DNA from 4 places in the Streptomyces sp. TAA486 genome. Region 2 is predicted to be linked to each of the others. Evidence: riboswitches for the same ligand, from Rfam matches in the RefSeq annotation. Region 2 holds a riboswitch; each other region holds the start of a gene.
The links. A riboswitch is a leader RNA that binds a small molecule or an ion and turns the genes downstream of it on or off. The one in region 2 is predicted to bind cobalamin.

Region 1: another riboswitch for cobalamin. It lies ahead of I004_RS0102405 (ribonucleoside-diphosphate reductase subunit alpha); the one in region 2 lies ahead of I004_RS33360 (hypothetical protein).
Region 3: another riboswitch for cobalamin. It lies ahead of I004_RS33210 (hypothetical protein); the one in region 2 lies ahead of I004_RS33360 (hypothetical protein).
Region 4: another riboswitch for cobalamin. It lies ahead of metE (5-methyltetrahydropteroyltriglutamate--homocysteine S-methyltransferase); the one in region 2 lies ahead of I004_RS33360 (hypothetical protein).

The regions. Positions count from the first base shown of each region.
Region 1 is NZ_AUEV01000001.1:517,123-521,511, forward strand. Features, by position in the region: gene I004_RS0102400 (ribonucleotide-diphosphate reductase subunit beta) at 1-90, opposite strand, end outside; gene I004_RS0102405 (ribonucleoside-diphosphate reductase subunit alpha) at 81-2,513, opposite strand; cobalamin riboswitch at 2,693-2,821, opposite strand; gene I004_RS0102410 (GNAT family N-acetyltransferase) at 2,867-3,367, opposite strand; gene mctP (monocarboxylate uptake permease MctP) at 3,446-4,389, opposite strand, start outside.
Region 2 is NZ_AUEV01000007.1:43,407-47,795, reverse strand. Features, by position in the region: gene I004_RS0111050 (cobyric acid synthase) at 1-110, opposite strand, end outside; gene I004_RS0111045 (cobalamin biosynthesis protein) at 107-1,069, opposite strand; gene I004_RS33360 (hypothetical protein) at 1,072-1,305, opposite strand; cobalamin riboswitch at 1,358-1,488, opposite strand; gene I004_RS0111040 (hypothetical protein) at 1,683-1,910, opposite strand; gene I004_RS33355 (inorganic phosphate transporter) at 2,040-3,344, opposite strand; gene I004_RS0111030 (class II aldolase/adducin family protein) at 3,565-4,224, shown strand; gene I004_RS0111025 (alpha/beta fold hydrolase) at 4,340-4,389, shown strand, end outside.
Region 3 is NZ_AUEV01000006.1:223,291-227,679, forward strand. Features, by position in the region: gene I004_RS0109835 (aminoglycoside phosphotransferase family protein) at 1-703, shown strand, start outside; cobalamin riboswitch at 911-1,034, shown strand; gene I004_RS33210 (hypothetical protein) at 1,157-1,531, shown strand; gene I004_RS39430 (hypothetical protein) at 2,437-3,108, shown strand; gene I004_RS0109855 (helix-turn-helix domain-containing protein) at 3,228-4,389, opposite strand, start outside.
Region 4 is NZ_AUEV01000007.1:434,338-438,726, forward strand. Features, by position in the region: gene metE (5-methyltetrahydropteroyltriglutamate--homocysteine S-methyltransferase) at 1-1,397, opposite strand, end outside; cobalamin riboswitch at 1,571-1,797, opposite strand; gene I004_RS0112755 (cytochrome P450) at 2,145-3,554, shown strand; gene I004_RS37530 (beta strand repeat-containing protein) at 3,964-4,389, opposite strand, start outside.

The DNA.
Region 1 (4,389 bases), on a different contig from region 2:
CATCGGGCGCAGCGTCAGCTCGAAGCCCGGATCGAGCAGATTCCCCGCGGGGCGGCTGTGGTTGTTCTCGGCGCTGGTCGTCAATGGCATGCCTCGCAGGACTCGGGGTTCTCCAGGGAGCAGGCGGCGGGGTCGTCCCCCGGCGTCGCATCCTGCTGATCGGGGACGGCAGGGGCTGCTGCCGGGGTCGTGCCGGTGCCGCCCGCAGCACGGGCGATCCGCGTCGCCGGGCGCGAACGCAGGTAGTAGGTGGTCTTGATGCCGCTCTTCCAGGCATAGGCGTACATCGAGCTGAGCTTGCCGATCGTCGGTGCCGCCATGAACAGGTTGAGCGACTGGCTCTGGTCGAGGTACGGGGTGCGGGCGGCCGCCATGTCGATCAGTGAGCGCTGCGGCAGTTCCCACGCGGTGCGGAAGAGCCGGCGGACGTCCTCGGGGATGCGCTGGATGTCCTGCACCGAGCCGCTGCTCTCGCGCAGTTGCTCCCGGGTGCGCTCGTCCCACAGCCCGAGCCGCTTCAACTCCGCGACCAGATAGGCATTCACCTGCAGGAACTCGCCGCTCAGCGTTTCCCGCTTGAAGAGGTTGGAGACCTGCGGCTCGATGCACTCGTACACGCCGGCGATGGCGGCGATGGTCGCGGTCGGTGCCACGGCGAGGAGCAGGGCGTTGCGCATACCGGTCCGGGAGATGCGGGCGCGCAGGGCCGACCAGCGCTCCGGCCAGGCCTGTTCGGCCTGCGGATAGTGGTCGGGGTGCAGCACTCCGCGCGCCGTACGGGTCTCCTGCCAGGCCGGCAGCGGGCCGTACCGCTCGGCAAGGTCGGCACTGGTGTCGTACGCGGCGAGCATGATCCGTTCGGAGATCCGCGTGGACAGCTCGCGCGCCGCCTCGGAGTCGAAGGGAAGCCGCATGCGGAAGAGGACGTCCTGGAGACCCATCAGGCCGAGCCCGACCGGCCGCCAGCGGGAGTTGGAGCGCTCGGCCTGCTCCGTCGGGTAGAAGTTGATGTCCACGACACGGTCGAGGAACGTCACGGCGGTGCGGACGGTGGAGTCCAGCCGCTCCCAGTCCATCTCGCCCGACTCGCTCACGTGGGCCGCGAGGTTGACGGATCCCAGGTTGCAGACGGCCGTCTCGCCGTCGTCGGTGACTTCCAGGATCTCTGTGCACAGGTTCGAGGAGTGCACGATGCGGCCCGGCCGGGCGGTCTGGTTGGCGGTGCGGTTGGAGGTGTCCTTGAACGTCATCCAGCCGTTCCCCGTCTGCGCGAGGGTGCGCATCATGCGCGCGTACAGCTGACGGGCGGGCACCTGCCGCACGGCGAGGCCTTCGGCCTCGGCCTCGCGGTAGGCGGCGTCGAACTCCTCGCCCCACAGGTCGGTGAGCCGCGGAACGTCGGCGGGCGAGAACAGCGACCAGCCGGCGTCGGCCTCCACACGGCGCATGAACTCGTCCGGGACCCAGTGCGCGAGGTTGAGGTTGTGCGTGCGCCGGGCTTCCTCGCCGGTGTTGTCACGGAGCTCCAGGAACTCCTCGATGTCCGCGTGCCACGTCTCCAGATAGACGCACGCGGCTCCCTTGCGCCTGCCGCCCTGGTTCACGGCGGCGACGGACGAGTCCAGCGTGCGCAGGAACGGCACGATGCCGCCGGAGTGCCCGTTGGTGCCGCGGATCAGCGAACCGCGGGCACGGATACGGGAGTAGGACATACCGATGCCGCCCGCGTGCTTCGAGAGCCGCGCCACCTGCTGGTAGCGCTCGTAGATCGAGTCCAGCTCGTCCTTCGGCGAGTCCAGCAGGTAGCAGGACGACATCTGCGCATGCCGCGTACCGGAGTTGAAGAGCGTGGGGGAGGAGGGAAGATACGCGAGCGAACTCGTCAGGGCGTAGAGCTGCGCCACCTCCTCGGCCGACTGTGCCGACTCGTCCGCGGCCAGCCCGCAGGCGACGCGGAGAAGGAAGTGCTGCGGTGTCTCGATCACCTGCCGGCTCGGGGGATGGCGCAGCAGATAGCGCGAGTACACCGTGCGGAGACCGAAGTAGCCGAAGCGGTCGTCCGCCCCGCCGGCGACCGCGTCCTCGACCAACGCGTCCAGGCGCTCCGCGTGCGACCGCACGAACTCGGCCGTGCGGTCGGCGATGAGGCCCTCGCGGTGCCCCGTCGTGACGGAGGACGAGAAGGACTCCGCGCCCTGGCCACGGGCCTCGTCGCGGATCGCGAGCGTGAGCAGCCGCGCCGCGAGCTGCGAGTACGCGGGCTCCTCGCCGATGAGCCCGGCGGCCTCCTCTGCGGCGAGCGCCCGCAACTCGGCTTCGCCGGCGCCCTGTCGGCGGCCGCGCAGCACCGCCGTGGCGATCCGCTCGGCCCCGGTGCCCGGCAGGTCGGCGGTCAGCTCGGTCAGGGTGCGCAGCAGCGCGGCGTCGTCGGCCGGTGGCGGCGCCGACGCGGCCGTGGGGGCACGCGCGGCTCCCGCCGTGGCTTCTGGTGCGGGTGCGGGTGCGATGGTCACGGGATGTGCTCTCCCTCGCTCGGATCAGCTACCGGATCACCGGGGGAGCGCACAGGCGGGCGCAGAAAGGGCATGCCGCGTCGGCAACGCGGCGGTCCTCGCGGCGTCCACCGGCCCAACCCTCGGGACCCGGACGTCAGTCGACACGGCCGGCAGGCACTCGGACTCGCGACGACGGCTCATCGCAACTCATGCCGGAAGGGATCCGGGCAGAGCGGAGCAGCACATCGCACACCGTTGCGGGACAGTTCCGGATTCGCACCGGATTCCCCTGCGCGGCAGCGAGTACGAGCATACATCTAGTGGCGGGATGCGCCACTCACCCCCACATGTTGTGTCGGGGGAGTGGAAGATCACAGTTCCAGGGCGAAGGCGCGCAGAAACAGGCCCGGATACGGCTCCCAGTCCCTCTCCGGTGTGCGGACGAACCCCAGTCGTCCGTACAGCCGGTGCGCCGCCGACATCTCCTCGGTGCTGCACAGCACGAGCCGTATCAATTCCCGTTCGCGCGCCCGGTCCACACACGCCCGCACCAGGGCCTCGCCCGCCCCGCGCCCGCGCCCCTCGGGCTTCACGGCCAGCATCCTGAACTCGCCCTCGCCGGGGCCTGCCAGGTCCGCGTACTCCCCGCCGTCCCCGACGAAGGCGACCGCGCCGAGCATCGAGCCCGTGGCGGTGTCGACGGCGACGAGCAGCTCCGTATGCTGCGCGCGGCGCCGCGCCGCACGCAGCACGGCCAGATACGGGTCGTCCGCGCCGAACGTCAGCAGGCCGTCCCCGAGGTACGCACGCGCGGTCAGCTCGCCCACGTCCTCCAGCTCGTCGTCCCGCGCCGGTCTGATGGTGATGTCCATGGAACGAGCATGCCGCGCCCCACTGACAATCGAGCTGTCAGTGGGGCGCGGGCGGTATCCGTTGTGGTGGGGGTGCGATCAGCCTGCGGCGGTCGGCGCCGGCAGCTCCTCCTTGACGCCCGGGTCGCCGGCGTCCGCCGTGTAGTCCGACGGGCGCGTCTCGTCGATGCCGTCAGGCGCCTTCACGGCCCGCAGCACGAAGGTGAGCGCAACGGCGACGACCACGTTGAGCACGAAGGCGGTGAGGCCGATGTAGCCCATCTCCCCGATGCCCGGGATGATGTCGTTGGGCCCGCCGAAGTGCTTCTGCGACGGCAGCGTCGGCGACGGGACGCCGTACGCCGTCAGCGTGCCGTAGAGCATGCCCACGGCCCAGCCGGCCAGGAGCGCCCACCGGTGGAACCAGCGGGTGAAGAGGCCGCCGACGAGTGCAGGGAACGTCTGGAGGATCCAGATGCCGCCCAGCAGCTGGAAGTTGATCGCCACCGTCTTGTCCATGCCGAGCACGAAGATCAGGGCGCCGACCTTCACCAGCAGCGAGGTGACCTTGGAGACCTTGGTCTCCTCCGCGGGTGTGGCGTTCGGCCGGAGGAAATCCTTGTAGATGTTCCTGGTGAACAGGTTCGCGGCCGCGATGGACATGATGGCGGCCGGTACGAGCGCGCCGATCCCGATCGCGGCGAAGGCGACGCCCGCGAACCAGGACGGGAACATGTTCTCGAAGAGCTGCGGGATCGCCAGCTGCCCGTTCTTGACCTTGATTCCCGCCGCGATCGCCATGAAGCCCAGCAGTGCGAGCAGGCCCAGCATCAGCGAGTACAGGGGCAGGATCGTGGTGTTCCGGCGGATCACGTTGCGGCTGCGGCTGGAGAGCGTCGCGGTGACCGAGTGCGGATACATGAAGAGTGCGAGCGCGGAGCCCAACGCCAGCGTCGCGAACGCCCACTGGTTGGCCGAGCTCGGAGTCAGTTCGCCCTTCGGCTTCCCGGTGGTCGGGTTCGTCTGCGACAGGGCGTCGCCGG
Region 2 (4,389 bases):
ACGACGCTCTTGCCGGCGTCGGAGGTCGTGCCCGCGACGAGAAGTCCGCCGCCCTGCCCGCCGGCACCGGGCCTTCGCGCATGCCTGCCTTGTTCACCGGCCGTCGTCATCCGATGCCCCTTTCCGCCCGGCGCTTCCTGCCGAACGCACCGGCCACCGAGGTCACCAGCAGCGCCAGGGCGCTGACACGCCGCGAGAGTTGGACGGCTGCCGCGATGTCGTCCGTACGTACAGCGCGGCCAGGGGAGTTGAGGACCGGCCGGTGCTCGGTGCGTCCGCCGTAGCTGAGGGTTCCGCCCAGACGCACGCCCAGAGCGCCGGCGAACGAGGCTTCCACCGGGCCTGCGTTGGGACTGGGATGCGAGGGGGCGTCGGTACGCCAGGCACGCAAGGCCCCGCGCGGCGACGGACCGGCGAGCGCGGCGAGCGCGGCGGTCAGGCGTGCGCCCGGCCATCCCGCGGCGTCGTCCAGGCGGGCGGCCGCCCAGCCGAAGCGCAGGTGACGCGGCGACCGGTGACCGAACATCGCGTCGAGGGTGTTGACCGCGCGGAAGGCGGCCATGCCCGGGGCTCCGGCGGCCGCGCCCCACACCAGGGCGCCCACGACCGCGTCCGAGGTGTTCTCCGCCACCGACTCCACGACGGCCCGCGCGATGGCGTCCGCGTCCAGCGCCTGAGGGTCGCGGCCGCACAGATGCGGCAACAGCCGCCGCGCGCCCGCGACATCGCCGCTCTCCAGAGCGGCGGCCACGGCAAGGGCCTCCCGGCGGAGCCCGGTGCCGCCCAGCACGGTCCACGTCACTGCGGCGTCGGCGAGGGTGGCGCCACCGGTGCCCGCGAGAGCGCGTGCGGTGCGGGAGAGCGTGGTGACGGCAGTGACGGCTCCGGCGACGGTCAGCGCCGTGTGCAGGGCGCCCGCACCGCGGTGGTCCCGCCACAGGGCGCGCTCGGCAGCGGCGGCGGCCCGGCCGAAAGCGGCCACGGGGTGCCCTCGGCGGGGGTCGCCCAGCAGCGCGTCGCCCAGTTGACCGAGGGCCGCGCCGCATATGTAGGCGCGATGAGCCCGCACCGTCAGCGTGCCGTTGTAGTGCCTCGGAGGAGCATGCCGCGCCGCGGGCGGCCACGGTGCGGGACGTGCCTGCCGGGGACGCGGACGTTCATGTCGTCACGGAAGCCGTCGCGGAAGTCGTCGTCAAAGCTGTCGCCGCAGCCGCCGTGGACGCGGGCGGGGACCCGCGCGGCAGCGGCAGCCGTCGCGGACTCGGGAACGGACACGGGCGGGGGAGAGGCTGAGTAGCCACGCATGACGGAGTCCTCACTCAGGGTCCTCGCCCTGGTTCGACGTGCCGGCGGCGAGAGTCTCCTGGCTCCCGGATCGCTGCGTCCCCCGGCCTTCCCGCCCGTCGAACTGATGGGCCGTGGCCTTCGGTTGGGGGTGCGCTCCCCGGTGACAGTGGCGGGACCGCGCCGGATTCGCACCGGCTTCCTCTCCTGCCGCCGTTGGGCATCGGCAGTCCACCACGTACCAGGAGGGGCGTCAACTCGCCCTTGACCTGCGACGGGAGAGTGTGAGCAGGCACACGGGGAACCCCGCCGCCGCATGGAAAAGGGGTACGGAGCGCTGCTCCGTACCCCTTCCGGTATCGGCGGCCGCTGTCAACGGTTCGCCGGCGCCCGGTCGTTCAGGGCGCGGTGATGATGTAGATGCCGTAGGCGACGGCGGCCGCGCACAGCGCGAAGCACGCGTACGACCCGGTGCGTGCGAGCACGGACGCGCCACCGCCGTGCGAGCCGCCGGCCTTGCCGGCGGACGCACCCACGATGCCGAGCGTGAACACGCCCACCAGGGCGACCGTGGCTACGAGGCTCACGCCGAATACCTCGCCGAGCGCTGCCCAGTCGATGTCCATAGCGTTTCCCTGTCTGTCTTCCGGGCCGGGATCGCGATCCGTGGTCCGGGTGTGTGGTCCGGTTGTGACTGCTGGTCGGTTGCCGAGCCGGTGCGGTGCGGAGCCCGTGGACCGCACCGGCCCGGTCACCTAGCCGAGAGTGGAGGCCGCTCGCCCGCGCTCCGTCTCGGTCTGCGAAGACGAACTCGCCGTGCCGACGCCCTCCGGGGTCCTTGCCGGCCCCCCGTTGCCGTCCGCCCTGTTGTGGGCCGACGCCACGGGCGGCGGCGCGACGGTACGCAGCGCTGCCGTGACGACCCCGGCGGGTTCCGGCCCGGAAGTCCCGGGCAGGGCCGCGTCGTTGACATTCGTGTGGTCGACGGGCTGGCGGCGCGAGAGCAGCCAGATGCCGCCGCTGATGGCGAGCGCGAGCGCCGCGACCGTGCCGACGCCCCAGTCGCCCTGCCGCGCCAGCACCGCAGCACCCGCGGCGACGAGCGCCGCCGCCGGAAGCGTCAGGCCCCAGCCCGCCACCATGCGGGCCGCCGTCGACCAGCGCACGACGCCGCCCTTGCGGCCGACTCCCGAGCCCATGACGGCGCCGGAGCACACGTGCGTGGTGGAGAGGGAGAAGCCGATGTGGGAGGAGGCGAGGATCGTGACCGCGGCGGAGGTCTGCGCCGCGAATCCCTGCGGAGGCTTGATGTCGGTGATGCCGTTGCCCATGGTGCGGATGATCCGCCAGCCGCCCAGATACGTACCGAGGGCGATGGCCAGCCCGGCCGAGACGATCACCCAGGTCGGCGGGTCCGCCTGCGGGGCGATCACGCCGCCGGTGATCAGCGCGAGGGTGATGACACCCATGGTCTTCTGCGCGTCGTTGGTGCCGTGGGCGAGGGAGACCAGCCCGGCGGAGGTGATCTGCCCCGCACGGTAGCCCTTCGCGGTCTGCTGCTCGTCGGCCTTGCGCGCCGCCCGGTAGGTCAGTCGCGTCGCGAAGAGCGCGGCGAGGCCCGCGACCAGCGGAGCGGCGATCGCCGGGATGAGCACCTTCATCACCACGGTGCCGCCGTTGACGGCGCCGATGCCGACGGAGGCCACCGTGGCGCCGAGGAGGCCGCCCATCAGCGCGTGGGAGGAACTGGAGGGAAGCCCGGCGAGCCAGGTCAGCAGATTCCAGATGATCGCTCCGACCAGCCCGGCGAAGATCACTTCAGGCTGGATACCGGAGCCTTCGTCGATGATTCCTGATGAGATGGTCTTGGCCACCTCGATGGAGAGGAACGCTCCAACGAGGTTGAGGACCGCCGACATCGCCACCGCTGTCTTGGGCTTGAGGGCCCCGGTGGAGATGGTGGTGGCCATGGCGTTGGCCGTGTCGTGGAAGCCGTTCGTAAAGTCGAACACCAAGGCCGTGACGATCACGATCCCGATGAGAAGCGTGATGTGTTCCATTCACCCAGGCACAATCAGCTCGATGGTTGATGTCCAGATGAACGTAGGGAGAACGGGTGAACGGAAGGTGAACTGCGGCGGGCCTCGGGGTGTCACCTCACGGGGTCTGTTGTGAGCGGCGTCACACACCCGTCCCACCAGTGTCTTCGCCCTCTTCAACGGCTGCGGCAGGGCCTGGCGGCGGCGCACGCGAAGAACAGCAGCAGAGGAGGAACAGGCCGTGGAGTCGGCTGAATTGCTCGGCGCCTGGCGGGAGTTGGTGCACACCGCTCGGCGCACGACCGCCGAGGGGCTCGTCGTGGGAACCTCCGGCAACCTCTCCGTGCGAGTGGGGGACACGGTTCTCGTGACCCCTAGCGGTCTCTCCTACGAACGCCTCGGCGACGCCGAGTTGTGCGCCGTGGACCTCGAAGGGCGGCGCACAGCCGGGAGTCTGTCGCCGACGAGTGAACTCCCCATGCATCTGGCCGTCTACCGGCACACCGGCGCGCGGGCGGTGGTGCACACGCACGCAGTGCACGCCACGGCCGTCTCCACCCTCGTGCCCGAAGTCCCCGCCGTTCACTACATCACGGCCGAGCTTGGCGGCCCCGTACGCGTCGCGCCGTACGCCACCTTCGGCAGCGACGAACTCGCCGCACACATGCTCACCGCCCTCGACGGCCGCTACGCCTGTCTGCTGCAGAACCACGGCACCGTCGCGTACGGCGAGAACCTCGTCCAGGCGTACGACCGCACCGCCCAGCTGGAGTGGATGTGCCGCGTCTGGCTGGCCGCCTCCTCGGTGCCCGGACGCACGCCCTCCCTGATCCCGGACGACGAACTCGCCCGTGTGGAGGAGAAGTTCAAGGGATACGGGCAGCGGCCCGCCGCGCAGTGAACAGCCCCACTGCGGCACCTCGGCGGCGTGCGGACGCACGTGCCCCGGCGGGGAGTTCACCCGGGCGGCACCGCAGCACTGGCCTCGTGGCCGTTCCGTCACCGACACTGGCGCAATGCGTCTGCGCAACGCGGCCCTGGCCGCCACCTCAGTGACGGTCGCCGG
Region 3 (4,389 bases), on a different contig from region 2:
GCTCGCAGGCCAGGGAGCCCCGGTGATCCCGCCCAGTCCTCTCGTGCCACGGGAGCCCGTACAGCGCGACGGACTTTCGATGACGTTCTGGCAGTTCGTCGAGGAGGACCGCGACAAGGAGCCCGACTACGTGGCGAACGCCGAGATCGTTGCCGACCTGCACGCCGCACTGCGCGCGTACCCCGGCCGGCTGTCGTTCCTGTCCGCGGCCGAACCGCAGGTCATCGCGGAAAGCCTTGCTCTGCTCGACGACCGCCCCGACCTCATCGTTCCGAGCGATCTGGACCGCGCACGACGCGAGTGGCAGGTCCTGGAAGCGCTCGTGAGCTCACGCGCGGCGTTCGAGAAGGCGTTCCCGGGGATCGACCTGCAACCCATCCACGGCGACTGCCCGCCCGCCAACATCTTCTCCGGGGTGGACGGGAAGCTCTACGCCGACTTCGAACTCGTCACGTTGGGCCCCGTCGAGTGGGACCTGGCCACCCTCGGTCCCGTCCTCGAATCCGCCTACAACCGCGGCGCGGAGCGCAACGGCCTGAGGCCGTTGAACGAGGACGTCATGCGCTTCGTGAACGCCGTAGGCATGCTGCGCGTCATCGCCGCCCTCGCGCTCGCGCCTCAACTGCCCCCGCTGCTCGAGTACTTGAACCCCGCCATCACCCAGTGGCAGACGATGCCGTTCGCAGGGGGCGTCGCCGGCTGACATCGACGAGCGACGGCCGGCAACGGAAGCCATCACGTCACGGATCCCCCGGGAGTGGCCGGACATCGCTCCCTGCTCGTTCGGCATGCACTGAACTCCCGTGCTCGCGCCGTTCCGCGTGGGGCGCCGCATCGGCGCCCGCAGAGGCCCTCGGGCGTGGACGGCAACCGGATGGAATGATGGCCGATGACATGGCGACGGCGGTCCGAGGAAGCCGGTGTGAATCCGGCGCGGTCCCGCCACTGTGATCGGCGAGCGGATCCCCGACAGGCCACTGCCCCAGGCGGGTGGGAAGGCCGGGACGAGCTGTGACCCGAGAGCCAGGAGACTCACGCGGTCGCCACCTCGACGTACCGGGGCGGATCTCCCCGGAGAGAGGGAAGGTTCGGCGTGCCCGAGGCATCGGTCGATGAGGCATCAGACGAAGCGCAGACAGCGGAGACGGCCGGCATTGTGCCGTGCCGGATCGTCGTGTGCCGGGACTGCTGCTGCGGCAGTTCCAAGGTGACCGGACTGGATCACGCGGCGCAGACGGCTCGCCTGCGGGAGGAGGCACCAGTTCGCGTGTCCGCCTGTCTGGACGTATGCGACCAGGCCAACGTCATCGTCGTACAGCCCTCTGCCGCCGGCCGTGCCGCCGGCGCCCGACCCGTCTGGCTGGGACTGGTCAACAGCCCGGACGCGACCGAGGACGTCACCGCCTGGGTGCGGGCGGGCGGCCCCGGCATCGCTCCGCGGCCGGAGATCCTCGATCTGCACGCCATCACGCCGCCGCGACGGGGGCTTGCCGAGAATCGCCGCGCTGCGTCGCCGAGTTCGTGCTCATGATCCCCCCGACATTGCTCAGGTGCCTTTTCACTGCGGACGCGGGGCGCGTTCACGGCGTTCGGTAGAACGTAGCCATCCGTTCGGCGGTGAAAGGCAGTGGCACTATTCTGGTTCCCTGCGTGCCCAATAGCGGGTGAGACGACGGTACTTGGGTCACCGGAGCCCAGCGGAAGGCGTGAGACCCGGGCTGGGGAGTTGTGGGGATTGCGTTGGTAGGGGGTGGATGTGTCGCGAGGTTGGAAGATCACGGTCATCGTGGCCGCCGTGGCTGGCATTGTGTCGACACCGTTGGTCTGGCTACTGGAGAGTCCGAATGCCGGCCAGCTGGTTGGCGCTTCGGTCCAGGGCGCCACCGGCATCGCCGCCCTGGTCTGGGCGCTCATGCAACGTCCCCCTGCCCCAGCTGTGGGACCGGTGGACGTTGCCGTCGACACTGGAAAGGCCGAGGGAAGGAACGGCGGCACGGCCAACACTGGTGTGCGACGCCCGGGAGGCGCGGGGACCGGGTCGGCGAAGGCGGTGAGGACAGGGGATGCCTCCGCCCAGGGCACCGGCAGCAGTGCCAGCACCGGAGTTGACTACAGCTGATCTTGAGAATCGCCCGAGCACCGAGAGAAGAAACAAGTCGATTGCCACTTCAGAACCAGCGCCCTGTGGCTGCCGTGGCCGTCGCCGTCCAGGCAGCGCAGCAAGCGGCGCCGAGTGCAACGACGATAGCTGCGGCAAGGAACGACCAAGATCGGCAACGCAAGCATAGGAGTGTCAGCCAGGTTTCGAGACGCTGAGCTCCACGGAGGTCGAGCGCACAGGCAATACCGAGTCCTGCGAAGGCCACGCCAACACGGGGACCCAGCAAGGGTGACCGATGCGGGAAACACCCGACAACTCAACTCAACGGGGAACACATGAGCGATCACGCAGAGGGAAGCGCCGAGTACAGAGCCAGCCGAACTGGGGACGCATCAGCGAATGTGTACGCCAACACAGGTATACACATCGGCGATTTCAACAATTTTAACACCGCTCGCCTCATCGAATTCGAGCACATCGGAATTCCGGACCGCACGGAACCGCAGTGGGCCGAGTTTCCGCACAGGCCTCAGGTTCTCAAATGCGAATTCACTGAACCCTGTGATCGCCTTTTCAGCCTGAAGAGCCTCGTCTACGGTGCCGATCTCTTCTTCGACCTGGTCCTGCTGAACCGAGGGGATTCTCCTGCCGTACTGTCCAAAGTGGGCGTGAATCTCGACTCGCTCCAGCAGGTAATATATCTTTACGGCATCCCGCAAGCTGCCAAGCTGAAGCCACCCACGGATAAATACGTCCTCCCAATGCCCGACCTGCACGAAAACTACGACGTGGACCTCATGGACCACATGTCACCCGACGCAGTGGATATACGCGTAGAGCACACCCTCGACGACCCGGTCTATTTGCCGGCGCAGGCACCGTATCGATATGTTCTACACCTGAAGGATTACCAACAGAATATTCCCAATCATGCTCAGATGCGACTGACTGCGGACGTGGGTAATCAGACCGTATTCTCCCCCAAGCTGCACATCTTTACTCGGTAGCCTGGCGTGAACAAGCGCCGGGGGACTGTCCGCAATCATTGCTCAGCGAGCGCCGATATTGTTCGTCGAGTGCTCATGCTCCGCCGACGTTGCTCACTGGATCGCGGACCATGGAGCAGTCAGAGCCGCGCGGCCTTGAGCGCCATGTGCAGAAGCAGCCGGGAGCCGCCCTCGTCGAGGTCGAGGCCCGTGAGGGCTTCGATACGGGAGAGGCGGTAGTAGAGCGTCTGACGGTGTATGCCCAATGCGGCGGCCGTTCGCCCCGCCTGGCCCGCGTGGTCGAGGAACACCTCGGCCGTGCGCGCCAGTTCGCCGTGTGCGGGATGCAGCAGTGGCGCCACGGCCGCATCACGGGCGGCGTCGGCGGGCAGGGCGGCCAGCAACCGGTACGGGCCGATCGCGTCCCACTCGGCGACCGGGCCCAGCCGCTCCGGTTCAGCGCCCGCGGCCCGTGCCGCCGCGAGCGCCTCCCGCCAGGCGGCGACCGCGTCGGAGAGCCCGCGGCGCGGCGCGCTGACCCCCGCGGCGGCGGGGGAGCGCGGCACGCGCAGCAGGTGCCCGGCGGCCGTACGGGCCGGAGCGTGGACCTCCGCCGAGCGCAGCCGCACCAGGGAGGCGAGCACCGGCTCGCGGTCCGGCGCACGCTCCGACGCCGACGCACCTCCGGGTACTGGCCGCGCGAGCCGCGCCGAAAGCACGCACTGCGCCATCACATGCGGGAGCACGGGTGCGCCCGTACTCCCGGAGCTCTCGCCGCCGCCGTTCGCGTCGTCCGCCGGCCAGGGGCCCACAGCAAGCAGCGCCAGCGGGCCAGACGCCGCGGGCCCGAGCAGCTCAGCCAGTTCCGCGGCCAACTCCTCGCCCCCGCCTCGGTCTTCCTCGGTGAGCATCGCCCGCAGCACTTCGCCCGAGCGCGCCTCCGCCTGCGTCTCGGCCGCCAGCAGCGCCCCGATCCGCGACGCCACCGCCATGGCCGACGCCAGCCGTGGGTCGGCGAGGTCGAGCGCTCCGTCGTCCATCAGCCAGATGTAGCCGCGCACGACGCCCGCGTGCCGTACGGGGAGGCAGATGCGCCCGTGCTCGACGCCGGCCGCCGGTTCGGGATCGATGCGGACGGGAGACGCGGCCCTGGTGATGCCGAAGCTCTCGAACCACGCCCGCACCTCGGCGCTGGAGCGGCGTCCGAGGATGGAGCGCCTGCGCACGGGGTCGAGCGTGGGCTCGGCGCCCTCGCCGTCGCCCTCGTGGGCGCCGAAGGCGATCAGCGCGAAGTCGCGGGCC
Region 4 (4,389 bases), 390 kb from region 2:
GCGCGCGCCGCACGCAGTTCGCCGGTCTGTGGGAACGAGCCGATGGTGGTGGTCGGCAGCAGAGGCAGCTTCAGCCGCGCGCGCTGCGCCGCGGCCCGCTCGCGGTAGGGCGCGGTGCGGCGCCCGTCGGCGTCGGTGACGGCTTCGGTGCGTGCCCGCACGGCCGGGTCGCGGGTGAGCGCGGCGGAGGAACGGGCCGCGAGCGCAGAGGAGTTGGCGTGCAGCAGTCCCGCGATGACGTCGGTGCCCTCGCCGAGTCCCGTCGCCAGGGCGACGACCTCCTCGGCCTTCTGCCTGGCGAAGGCGAGCCAGCGCGCGACCTGCGGATCCACGTCGCGCTCGAGGGCCGCGTCGAGCGGTACGTGCAGCAGCGAGCAGGACGGGGCGACGTCGACACGGTCGGCGAAGCCGAGCAGCGAAGCCAGCGTGGACAGCGACTTCTTCAGGTCGTTGATCCACACGTTCCGTCCGTCCACGACTCCCGCGACGAGCCGCTTGCCGGGCAGTCCTCCCGCGCGTGCCAGGTCCTCCAGGTTCGCGGCGGCAGGGCCGGTGAAGTCCATGGCCAGCCCCTCGACGGGCGCCTTGGCGAGTACGGGCAGCGCGTCGCCGAGACGGTCGAAGTAGGAAGCCACCAGCAGTTCGGGCCGGTCGGTGAGCCCGCCCAGTTCCCGGTACGCGCGTGCGGCGGCGTTCAGTTCGGCGGACGTGCGGTCCGCCGCCAGCGCCGGCTCGTCGAGCTGCACCCAGCCGGCCCCGGCCGCACGGAGGTCGGCGAGCACCTCCGCGTAGACGGGGAGGAGCCGGTCCAGCAGCGTCAGCGGATCGAAGTCGGGGGCGACGCCGGGCGCGGGCTTGGCGAGCAGCAGGTACGTGACCGGCCCGACGATGACGGGCCGGGCGTCGTGGCCCTGTGCGACCGCTTCGGACAGCTCACCGGTCTGCTTCACGGAGTTCGCCGCGAAGACGGTGTCGGGCCCCAACTCCGGTACGAGGTAGTGGTAGTTGGTGTCGAACCACTTCGTCATCTCCAGCGGCGCGACGTCCTGCGTACCGCGCGCCATGGCGAAGTAGCCGTCGAGCGCGTCCGCCTCCACGGCGGCACGGTGGCGTTCGGGAACGGCACCGACCATGACGGTGGTGTCCAGCACATGGTCGTAGAGGGAGAAGTCTCCGGTGGGCACTTCGCGCACGCCGGCATTCCTGAGCTGCTGCCAGTTGTCCCGGCGCAGCCCGGCGGCGGTTTCCCGCAGGGCGTCGGCGGTGACGCGGCCCTTCCAGTACCCCTCGACGGCCTTCTTCAGCTCACGGCCGCTGCCCTGCCGTGGGTATCCGTGGACGGTGGCGCGGGGCCTCGTGGCCGGCTGCGACGCCGCGGCTGCGGACTTCGGTGTCACTCAACTCTCCTTCGCGAGTCTGGCCGGTGACCCGAGAGGTACGGGGCGAGGAGGAGAGGCGACGCGGCGGCGCGCACACGCACCGTGTGCTGCTCACCTGTACCGCCGACCCGCCCTCGAGGTCACCGAGATCAATCCGCCGACGCGTCTCCCCCTGGGCCTTGCGGCCAGGGGGTGGCCGGCGGGCAGTGGCAGGTCTTCGGACTCGCGGGCCCGCCGTGTCCGTGATCCACGGACCGGCTCCTACCGGCCGTCGCTTCCCGGGTCCGCTCGGACCCAGTGCGTATGACGGCTTTCGTTCCCACTCACCGCTGCGGGGCAGTTCCGGAGTCTCACCGGATTCCCTCTTGCGACGCGCCTGTCTGGCGGACAGGCCGAACCGACTGCGTCTCCAGCGTACGGGCCCGCGAGCCGCCGCGACAAAGGGCAGGAGTGAGGGCTTCTTCATGCGGCACGGCGGTTTACGGAGGCGAAGCGCGGGTCTGCCGTGGCCCTCACCGGACCGGCGCGGCCTCACCCCCCACAGGCATGGGACCGGCTCCGACGGGGAGAGCCGCCCAGGATCCCGGCGACAGGAACGTCCCGGTGCCTTCGTGGCCCTCCCTCACAGGGCCGTCCGGGTCGCGGCGGTGTGGCGCACGCCGTGGAGCGGCCCGCCGGTTCCAAGCTGCTGCCGGAGACTCACCGCCCCGCCGGTGCGCAGGCCGGGCGGGGCGATCCGTTCCACGACGACTGGAGAAGATGACCATGCCACCCCACACCGCGTCCGCATCCTCGGCAGGACCCGAAGCCGCGGCCGCACCGCAAGCCCCCTCCCCCGCGGCAGCGGCAGCGGGAGTCGAAGCCTCGGAGGCGGCCGGAGCCTTCGAGGCGGCGGGCCTGCCGCCGGAGACGAACCCCGCTGACCCCCGGTTCTGGCAGCTGCCGCACGACCAGCGGCACCAGGTGTTCGCCGTGCTGCGCGAGCGGGAGGCGCCCACGTACTTCGCACAGCCGCAGCACTCCCTGCGCAAGCGGCAGCAGCCGGGTTTCTACGCTCTCGTCAGGCATGAGCACGTGCAGGAAGCGAGCCGCAACGCCGCCGTGTTCGGGAGCGCCCCCGGGGTCACCACGCCGCATCCCGCGCCCTGGGTGAAGGCTCTCTTCGGGGAGTCCATGGTCAACGTCGACGGCAGCGACCACGCCAAGCTGCGGAAGATCATTTCGCGGGCGTTCAGCCCCAGGCTGCTGGCGGGCACCGAGAAGGACATCGAGCAGGTCGTCGCGGCCGTCGTCGGGAACGCGGTGCGCCAGCCCTCCCGCGAGTTCGTGACCGCCGTGGCCTCGCTGGTGCCGTGCGAGGTGGTGTGCAACATGATGGGCATCCCGCAGCGGCACCGCCCCCGCATCCTCGCCCAGCTCAACGACGCCTCGGAGAACATCGGCGTACGGCGCGGAGCGGGCGCGAAGTTCCGCATCCCCGGCAAGGGGCTGCGGGCGCTGGCCCGTATGCACGTCATGATCGCGATGCTCGCCAGGAAGCGCCGGCGCCACCCGACCGACGATCTCATCTCCGCGCTGGTCACCGCCGATGTCGACGGGCAATGCCTGGGCAACCGCCAACTCGGCGCGTTCTTCACGCTGTTGATGGTCGCGGGGGTGGAGACGACCCGCAACGCGATCTCGCACGGCCTGGCCCTGCTCAGTGCCAACCCCGAGCAGCGGGAGCTGTGGAAGAGCGACTTCGAGAAGTACGCGGACACCGCCGTGGACGAGATCGTGCGGTGCTCGACCCCGATCATCCAGTTCCGCCGCACGCTGCGCACCGACCACGTCATGGGCGGCCGTACGCTGCGCAAGGGCGAGACGGTGGCGATGTACTACGCCTCCGCCAACCGCGACGAGGCGGTCTTCACCGACCCCGGCACCTTCGACATCACCCGCGACCCCAACCCCCACCTCGGCTACGGCGGAGGCGGCCCGCACTACTGCCTCGGCGCGCACCTCGCCCGCCAGGAACTCAAGGCGCTCTTCAGGCAGTTGCTCACCGACTCCGTCGCGATGCGAGCCGTGGGCCTGCCGGACCTTGTGCCCTCCAGCTTCGACAACCGCATCCGTTCGCTGCAGTTCGACATCGCCCCGCAGAACCCAGCGGCGGCCCGGCGAAGTGCCCTGTGACCAGCGTCTGACGCACCCTTACGCCGCCGGGCCCGCCGCCCCTACCCTCGTCCCCGGGACTCCCCCGACGCGGGACGACGGAGTGCACGAGCGGCTCCGGGACGCCGCGACACGGTATCCCGTCGGCGCTCTGACACCCCGCCACTGCCGCGTGCGGGGACCTGCGTCCCCCTGAGGGACGCGGCGCGGGGCACAGCGCACAAGTAGAGCGAGGCTCCTCGGGCGTTGCGCCGGTGGTCGGTTCACCACCGGCGCGGCGCCAGGAGCCTCGCCGTATCGGGGATGGAGGGCGGTTGCCCGGCCATCCGGCTGAATCAGATCGTCCACTCTCCGTTGCCGCTGTCGGCTCCGGAGAGGGCGGGCTGCTCACCGGTGAAGCGGCAGCCCGCCATCTCACGCCTTCCTCCTGTCAGTTCACCGTGTGGGTGCCGTTGTCGGACGAGCCGAGGTAGTCCCCGTCATCGCTGGTGTAAGCAGCGCTGATCGTGAACGGGGAGCCGACCGTGGTGGGGTAGGCGTAGCTGGTCGTCGCCACGCCGCCGGTCAGCCCCACAGGAACCGTGGGACTGCCGTCACCGAAGTCGAACACCACCGTCCCGGTCGGCGTACCACCACCCGGAGCAACCGCCGAGACGGTCGCGGTGAAGAGCACCGACTCACCCGTCACCGACGGATCCGGAAGATCAGTCAGAGCAGTGGTGGTCGCCGCCGGATTGACCGTGTGACCGCCGGCGCCGGAGGAGGCGGTGTAGTTGACGTCACCGCTGTAGGAAGCGGTCACCGTGAACGGGGAGCCGGACGCGCTGGGGTAGGCGTAGCTGGTCGTGGCCACACC